2 regions of the Aliivibrio sp. 1S128 genome follow, and region 2 is predicted to be linked to the other one. Evidence: predicted binding sites of a transcription regulator. Region 2 holds the regulator's gene; the other holds the start of a gene.
The links. The regulator CRP, encoded in region 2, controls carbon source genes, mostly activating them, when cyclic AMP is high. The targets are predictions, from matches to a motif close to TGTGANNNNNNTCACA.

Region 1: A6E03_RS08175 (NupC/NupG family nucleoside CNT transporter) is a predicted target of CRP. The motif match lies at 2,035-2,050, and genes of this name have one in related genera.

Annotation. Positions count from the first base shown of each region.
Region 1 covers NZ_MAJV01000058.1:103,426-107,632, forward strand. Annotated here, with positions in the region: gene A6E03_RS08160 (extracellular solute-binding protein) at 1-14, shown strand, start outside; gene cobB (Sir2 family NAD+-dependent deacetylase) at 113-826, opposite strand; gene A6E03_RS08170 (LysR family transcriptional regulator) at 994-1,905, shown strand; gene A6E03_RS08175 (NupC/NupG family nucleoside CNT transporter) at 2,199-3,419, shown strand; gene A6E03_RS08180 (putative quinol monooxygenase) at 3,556-3,846, opposite strand; gene A6E03_RS08185 (cupin domain-containing protein) at 3,922-4,207, opposite strand, start outside.
Region 2 covers NZ_MAJV01000003.1:281,266-285,472, reverse strand. Annotated here, with positions in the region: gene astD (succinylglutamate-semialdehyde dehydrogenase) at 1-821, shown strand, start outside; gene A6E03_RS03120 (DUF1338 domain-containing protein) at 834-1,628, shown strand; gene crp (cAMP-activated global transcriptional regulator CRP) at 1,699-2,331, opposite strand; gene A6E03_RS03110 (OsmC family protein) at 2,578-2,979, shown strand; gene hslU (HslU--HslV peptidase ATPase subunit) at 3,096-4,207, opposite strand, start outside.

The sequences.
Region 1 (4,207 bases), on a different contig from region 2:
AAGTAGATATGTAATATTATTTTTACTTTTGACTAAGTCATAAATAAAACAAAAAAAGCCAATGAACAAATACTTCATTGGCTTTTTTTTATTATATCGATTTAGGTTCGTTTTATGCTTCTAATAGTTCCGCAACTAGCTCAGGAACGAGCGTACCCGCCTTCCCATAACGTTTCTCTTCAAACTCATCATCAACGGCACTTGCCTCTAGATTAATCTCAATGGTGTGAGCTCCATGAAGCATGGCCTCATGAACAAACCCTGCAGCGGGATACACAGAACCTGACGTTCCAATAGAAATAAACAAATCCGCTTTATTTAACGCATCATGAATTCGTCCCATCTCTAATGGCATCTCACCAAACCACACCACATGAGGGCGTAGCTGCGCAGGTATCTGGCAACAATGGCAAAGATCGCCGGTATGGATATCATCAGTACAGCCGATAACTTGGTTTGATTCTTCACAGCGGATCTTATTTAGCTCACCATGCATATGAATCACATTTGAACTGCCACCACGTTCGTGTAAATTATCAATATTTTGAGTCACAATAGTCACCGTGCCATCAAGCTCACTCTCAAGCTTCGCTAATGCTTTATGGGCTGCGTTTGGTTTGATCTCATTGCTTTTTAATAATGCACGGCGCTTATTATAAAAATCTTGAACTAAATCGGGATCTTTAAAAAAACCTTCCGGTGTAGCGACATCTTCAATTCTATGGTTTTCCCACAGGCCATCACTTGCACGAAAGGTTTGAATACCTGATTCTGCTGAAATGCCAGCACCCGTTAATATAACTATATTCTTATATGGAAATAACATTCAATCTTCCTTAATAAACTTCTTTCATAACCAAACTTTACCATGAAAAAACAGTGTATTTTTCAATAGACCACGTAAAACAAAGATATTACACACTTTATTCAATCCCATCGCTCTATTACAATAGAGTTGACCTTTTAACTGTTAAAATGCCCATAGAGAAGCCCATGCTAAAGCAAGCTAAACAAATGATCGTATTCAATGCGCTTACTCAACAAAAAAGCTTTACCAAAGCCGCTCAACTTCTTGATATTTCAAGAACTCAGGTCAGTTTACAAATCCAACTTCTTGAAGAGCGTTTAGGTGTTCAGCTAGTACAACGAACCACGCGCTCTTTTTCTCTTACGGAAGCAGGTCAATCGTTCGCAGTGCATTGTGCCAATATCGCCGATGAAATTAACGAAGCCGAAAATGAATTGCTTTCTAGCGTAGATACATTGAATGGTAAATTACGTGTCGGTATCGCGCAGTCTTTTGCAACCAATCATATATTGCCCTATCTTTCTGAGCTTCATCAGCGCTATCCACAGCTTAATATAGAGATAACGTTGTTTGATCATAAGATCGATGTGATTGCAGAGCAATTAGACTTATGGATAGGTGTGATGGATTCCCCTCCTGAAGGATTTGTAGCAAGGCATCTAATTGATTGTCATTTTGTGCTTGTCGCTAACTCTACGTATCTAGCTAAGCATGGGATCCCTTATCACCCTTACGATCTTAAAAAGCATAACTGTCTAACGTACATGAGTCGTGAGCGTAAAGATAATGTATGGGGTTTCCATAAAGGAGATGAGAATCTACAAATAAAAGTATCGGGTAATTATCGAATTGATTCTGCCGATGCGATTCGTAACGCGACCGTATCAGGTAATGGTATAGGCTATATAGCGACTTATCTGCTTTCTGATGAATTACGAACTGGTAAGCTTGTGCAACTTCTTCCTGATTGGGAATTAAATCAATCAATGCCTCTTTACGCTGTTTATCCGCGTCGTAAATTCTTAGCCAAAAAAGTACACATCTTTATGGAGTTTGTTCGCCACCACATTAATGCAGAGAAGATTGATAATGTGTAATGGTTACCTAATCAACTTTTTGAATCATTGTTAATTAGATTAATCGATAAAAAAACACCCTACCTTAGGGATAATAATCGTAATTAATCGCACCCATTATCCCATATAGTAACAACTGACTCTTTTATATGTGACAAACCTCTCAAATGAGTATTTATTGATGGATCTATAAACAAATTACCTTATTTTTGTTATGGCTATGTAGTTTCAATAACATCTTGATCCTTGTCACACTTTTATTTTTGACTAGAATACCCCCGCAATCATCAACTAAATACTATTGGAGTTTGACCTTGGACTTTTTGGTCAGTATTTTAGGCATTGTTTGCCTATTCGCGATTGCGTTTCTTTTTTCAGAAAACCGACAAGCCATCAAATGGCGCACTGTATTAGGCGCGTTCTTAATTCAGTTATTATTTGCCGGGTTCATCCTCTACGTGCCAATTGGCCAAACTATCCTAAATAGTATCTCTCTTGCTGTTTCAGACATTATTGCTTATGGACGTATAGGCACAGAATTCCTTTTTGGTGATTTAGCCCAATACAAACTAGGCTTTATTTTTGCCGTCAACGTTTTGCCTACCATCGTTTTCTTCTCAGCGCTAATCTCTGTTCTTTACTACTTAGGTATAATGGGATGGGTCATTAAAATTATTGGCGGCGGTTTACAGCGCTTCCTTGGCACAACTCGTACAGAATCAATGTCAGCAACCGCGAATATTTTTGTTGGCTCAGTTGAAGCACCGTTAGTTGTACGCCCCTTTCTTGCTAAAATGTCTCGTTCTGAATTGTTTGCCGTAATGGTGGGTGGTTTAGCATCCGTTGCGGGTGGCACAATGGTCGGTTACGCAGGTTTAGGTGTTGAATTACGTTACTTAATCGCAGCAAGCTTTATGTCTGCACCAGCAGGCCTAATGATGGCAAAACTCATTGTCCCTCAAACTGAAGACATTAACGAAACAGACCAATACGAAGATGATTGTGTTGATGATGCCCCTGTCAATATTATTGATGCGGCTTCTCAAGGTGCATTGAACGGTTTACAAATTGTATTTGCTGTTGGTGCCAGCTTATTAGCTATTATCAGTCTTATCGCTCTATTGAATGGCGGATTACATAAAATAGGAATGTTAGTTGGGTTTGAAAACTTAAGCTTAGATCTTATTTTTGGTTACCTATTTGCCCCTGTCGCCTGGTTAATCGGTGTGCCATGGTCAGAAGCAACGGTTGCTGCCAGTTTAATTGGTAAGAAAATCGCGATTAATGAATTCGTTGCTTTTGCTGACTTAATGACAGTTAAAGACCAATTGAGTGAACACTCTCAAGCTATTGTCACTTTTGCTTTATGCGGTTTTGCAAACTTAACCTCTATTGCCATGTTAATGGGGGGGTTAGGTGGTGTTGTACCAAGTCGTCGTCCTGATATTGCCCGTTTAGGCATGAAAGCCATCTTTGCTGCTACATTAGCAAACTTAATGAGTGCAACAGTTGCAGGTATCTTCCTTTCCTTCTAAGGGTTCGATACTGATAAATACATAAGATATAAAAAAGCCACTCATGATGATACGTGAGTGGCTTTTTCTTACTCATGACTTACTCGCTATACAATAAGCTTGCAGTCTCTAATAAATTATCAGTATTCAATCTCTATTAAAGCTTTGTCATACGATTAAGCACAAATAAGGCGACTGAGCCGTCTACTGCTTTTACATACTCAGCTATATGAGCGCTATCTAAATGGTCTTGTAAAAGCGCTTCGCTTTCCCATTGCTCATGGAACACAAATACACATGGGTTGTCGTTATCTTGATGTAAATCATACTGAATACAACCGACTTCTTTACGTGTCGGTTCAAGTAACTTAAGCATTTCTGCTTTAACAAATTCCGCTTTGCCTTCTTGTGCTTCAATTCTTGCAACAATCGTCAGTGTTTGAGTCATTATATTGGTTCCGTTCTATTAATAGAGAAGACAGAGTAAACGATTAAAAGCCCAAATGTAAGAATCTTCATTTACTCAATAGAAGACCGCTAACCAAATAGTGATGTTATCAGGGTCTGTTTTACTCACTTTATGTTTTTGATGTGCAGGGATAGTTAAGTAATCTCCCTTACATAATGTTTTCTCTGTTCCATCTTCAAATACTATCGTACCAAAACCTTCAAGTACTAAAACCCATTCATTCTCATCTTGATCATACCAACCAGATTCAGGAGAGCTTTGGCCTGACGATACGATTCTCTCTATACGCACAGAATGACTTGTCACTAAATCAGTAAATACCTCATTACTTAGCTCAGTA
Region 2 (4,207 bases):
TTGATGGCCTGTTATTTACCGGTAGTGCGAATACTGGACATATCCTGCATCGCCAATTTTCAGGAGACACCGGAAAAATGCTGGCTCTAGAAATGGGCGGTAATAATCCGATGGTTATTTCAAAAGATTTTGGCGACCAAGAAGCGGCAGTTTACACCATTATTCAATCGGCATTCATTAGTGCGGGTCAACGTTGTACGTGTGCGCGTCGCTTATATGTCCCTATTGGAAAAGCAGGCGATGAGTTGTTAGTTCGCCTTGTTGAGGTGGCAAAAAGCATCGTTGTTGACCAACCGTTTGCTGATAACGCTCCGTTTATGGGATCGCAAATATCAGTCGCAGCAGCAGAGTTTATTCTCAATGCTCAGAAGAATTTACAAGCTTTGGGTGGAGAGTCTTTACTTGAAGCCAAAAGCTTAGGTCATGCCTTTGTTTCACCGGGTATTATTGACGCGACTAACGTTGCTGAATTACCAGATGAAGAATACTTTGGACCATTACTGCAAGTGGTGCGTTACGAGACATTAGAAGAAGCCGTAAAGCTTGCTAATGACACTTGTTATGGATTATCGGCAGGCCTTGTTTCCACGGATGACAGTGAGTGGGAATATTTTGTAGAGCATATTCGTGCTGGTATTGTAAATCGTAACCGTCAATTGACGGGAGCAAGTGGTGACGCGCCATTTGGTGGTCCGGGTGCCTCTGGCAATATGAAACCAAGTGCGTATTACGCAGCGGATTACTGTGCATATCCAATGGCATCAATGGAAGGCGATGCATGTGAAATACCTGCACAACTCTCTCCGGGTTTAACTCTATAAGAGGCGATAAACATGAATAATGTAAATTCTTTATTTTCGTCATTGTGGAAAGATTATATTGCGCGCTTATCCCCATCTGCTGGGAAGGTGCATCAATTACTGTCTAATAACGATGAACTGATTAACGATCATATTGCGCTACGTACGTTTAATTTACCTAAAGTTGGATTACAGACTCTTGCTGCACCATTTTTAGCAATAGGCTATAAAGCGTGTGAGATTTATGACTTTGAAGCTAAAAAACTGAAAGCGCAGCATTTTGAGCACCCAGATCCTAATGCGCCACTCGTTTTTATTAGTGAATTATTAGTAGAAGAGTTATCACCTGAAATACAGGACATTATTCATGGCTTGGTTGAACAAGTACCAGCCCACTATTTTGCCACCAGTGATTTTCTTTCTTCCGGTAGGCCTTGGACATTAAGTTTCGAAGACTATCAAGTATTAGCGAAGGAAAGTGAGTACGCTTCTTGGTTAGCGGCTCATGGTTATGGCGCTAATCACTTTACGGTTTACGTTAATCAGCTTGAAGCGTTCTCTGAAGTGGTTGATGTGAACCAACACTTACGTGATGCAGGTTTTGCAATGAACGAAGTGGGTGGTGAAGTGAAAGGCTCTCCTGAGGTTTACTTAGAACAGTCATCAACAATGGCGGATAAAGTGAAAGTGAATTTTACGGAGGGTGAGTTTGAAATTCCTGGTGGATTTTATGAGTTTGCTAAGCGATATACGTTGCCAAGTGGGAAGATATATACAGGATTTGTCGCTGCATCTGCTGATAAAATTTTTGAAAGCACAGACAGTTAATTCTAAAATTTAGGCATAAAAAAACGCAGCTCAAGGGCTGCGTTTTTATTCGTTTAAGATAAGCGTTAAATTAACGAGTACCGTAAACTACAATTGTTTTACCGTGTGCAGAGATCAAGTTTTGCTCTTCAAGCATCTTCAAGATACGGCCAACAGTTTCACGTGAACAACCTACAATTTGACCGATCTCTTGACGAGTGATCTTAATTTGCATGCCATCTGGGTGAGTCATCGCATCTGGTTGTTTAGCTAGATTCAGTAGAGTCTGAGCGATACGGCCTGTAACGTCTAAGAATGCTAAATCACCCACTTTTTGGCTAGTGATTTGTAGACGAGTTGCCATTTGAGCAGAAAGACGCATCAGAATATCTGGATTTACTTGGATAAGTTGACGGAATTTCTTAAATGAAATCTCAGCAACTTCACAAGGGCTTTTTGCACGAACCCATGCTGAACGTTCTTGACCTTCTTCAAACAAGCCAAGTTCACCAATGAAGTCACCTTGGTTTAGGTAAGAAAGGATCATTTCCTTTCCTTCTTCATCTTTAATTAGTACAGCAACAGAACCTTTTACGATGTAGTAAAGAGTCTCAGCTTTTTCACCCGCGTGAATCAAAGTACTTTTTGATGGGTACTTATGAATGTGACAATGAGATAAGAACCACTCTAATGTTGGGTCTGTCTGAGGTTTACCTAGAACCATACTTTTATACTTCCTCTGCGTTTGCCAAGTAGGCGATGTCCATTTTAAAATAACTGAGCCAAATATCAGTTTGGCCTATACAATATGGTTATCGGAACAAGGCTGCATGTTCGTTGGGATAATTGATAAAATCATACCCTGTTTCGCCGTTGATTTCTTGACTTTGATCGTATGAAATGTGCGACCAAGGGCACAGTTTCGTGAAATGGATCACGAGTTTTCCTTTTATGTAGTAAAGAGGCTTTTATGAACGCTGAAGTTAAATGGATTGATGGATTTACTTTCTTAGGTCAATCTCAATCTGGTCACTCTGTTGTAATGGATGGTAATGGTGGAGAAAAAGCACCAAGCCCAATGGAATTAGTGTTAATGGCTGCCGGTGGATGCAGTTCTGTTGATGTTGTTGATGGTCTAAAATCAGCAAATCAAGCCGTACTTGGTTGCGTTGCAAAGCTATCAAGTGATCGTCGTGAAACCGCGCCGAAGTTGTTTACTCATATTAACATTCACTTTGAAGTGAGTGGAGATAATCTCGATCCTAAGGTGGTTGAGCGAGTCACTGCTGATTCATTACAGAAATATTGTTCTGTGTGTTTAATGCTAGGTGAAGGCATTGAGATGACACATTCTTGGGAAGTGATTGCTTAGATTATTTTTTCCAAAGAAAAAGCCTCATACATTTTGATGTATGAGGCTTTATTTTTAACTATTGTTTAACCAGTAATAATGAACAGATAATTACTGGAATTAGTATTCGTCGTCAATTATAGAATGAAACGACTTAGATCTTCATTAGCAATCAGATCACCTAAGCGAGATGTTACGTAAGCGGCATCTACCGTTAGGCTCTCGCCATCTTTTTCGGATGCGTCATAAGAGATCTCTTCCATTAGGCGTTCCATCACGGTGTGCAGACGACGTGCGCCAATGTTTTCTGTGCTTTCATTTACTTGGAATGCGGATTCTGCAATACGAGTAATGCCATCTTCAGTAAACTCAAGATTAACATTTTCTGTTGCTAATAAAGCGATGTATTGCTCTGTTAACGATGCATTTGGTTCGGTAAGAATACGTTTAAAATCATTCGCAGTTAATGCTTCAAGTTCAACACGAATTGGTAAGCGACCTTGTAGTTCAGGGATAAGGTCCGATGGCTTAGCCATTTGGAATGCACCTGAAGTGATAAATAACATGTGATCTGTTTTTACCATACCGTGCTTAGTGCTTACTGTGCTGCCTTCAACTAATGGAAGTAGGTCACGTTGCACACCTTCACGAGATACGTCACCAGACTGGGAGTTAGACCCTTTACAGATTTTATCTATCTCATCAATAAAGACGATACCGTGGTTTTCTACGTTGAAAATCGCTTGTTCTTTTAATTCTTCAGGGTTAACTAATTTAGCGCCTTCTTCTTCAGATAGGGCTTTAAGCGCATCTTTAATTTTCATCTTACGCTTTTTAGTTGTTTCACCACCAGATAGATTTTGGAACATACCTTGAAGTTGGTTTGTCATCTCTTCCATACCAGGAGGAGCCATGATTTCTACGCCAACTTGAGGAGCCGCAACATCCACTTCGATTTCTTTGTCATCTAGCTTACCTTCACGTAATTTTTTACGGAAAGATTGGCGAGTGCCTGAGTCATTATCGCTTTCTTCATTTTTACCCCATGCATCACGAGCCGGTGGTAATAAAATATCGAGAATACGATCTTCAGCTTGTTCTTCAGCACGGAATTTTACTTTTTCTACCGCTTGCTGATGTGTCATTTTTATTGCCACGTCAGTTAAGTCACGAATAATGCTGTCGACTTCTTTGCCTACGTAACCCACTTCGGTGAATTTTGTGGCTTCTACTTTTATGAAAGGCGCGT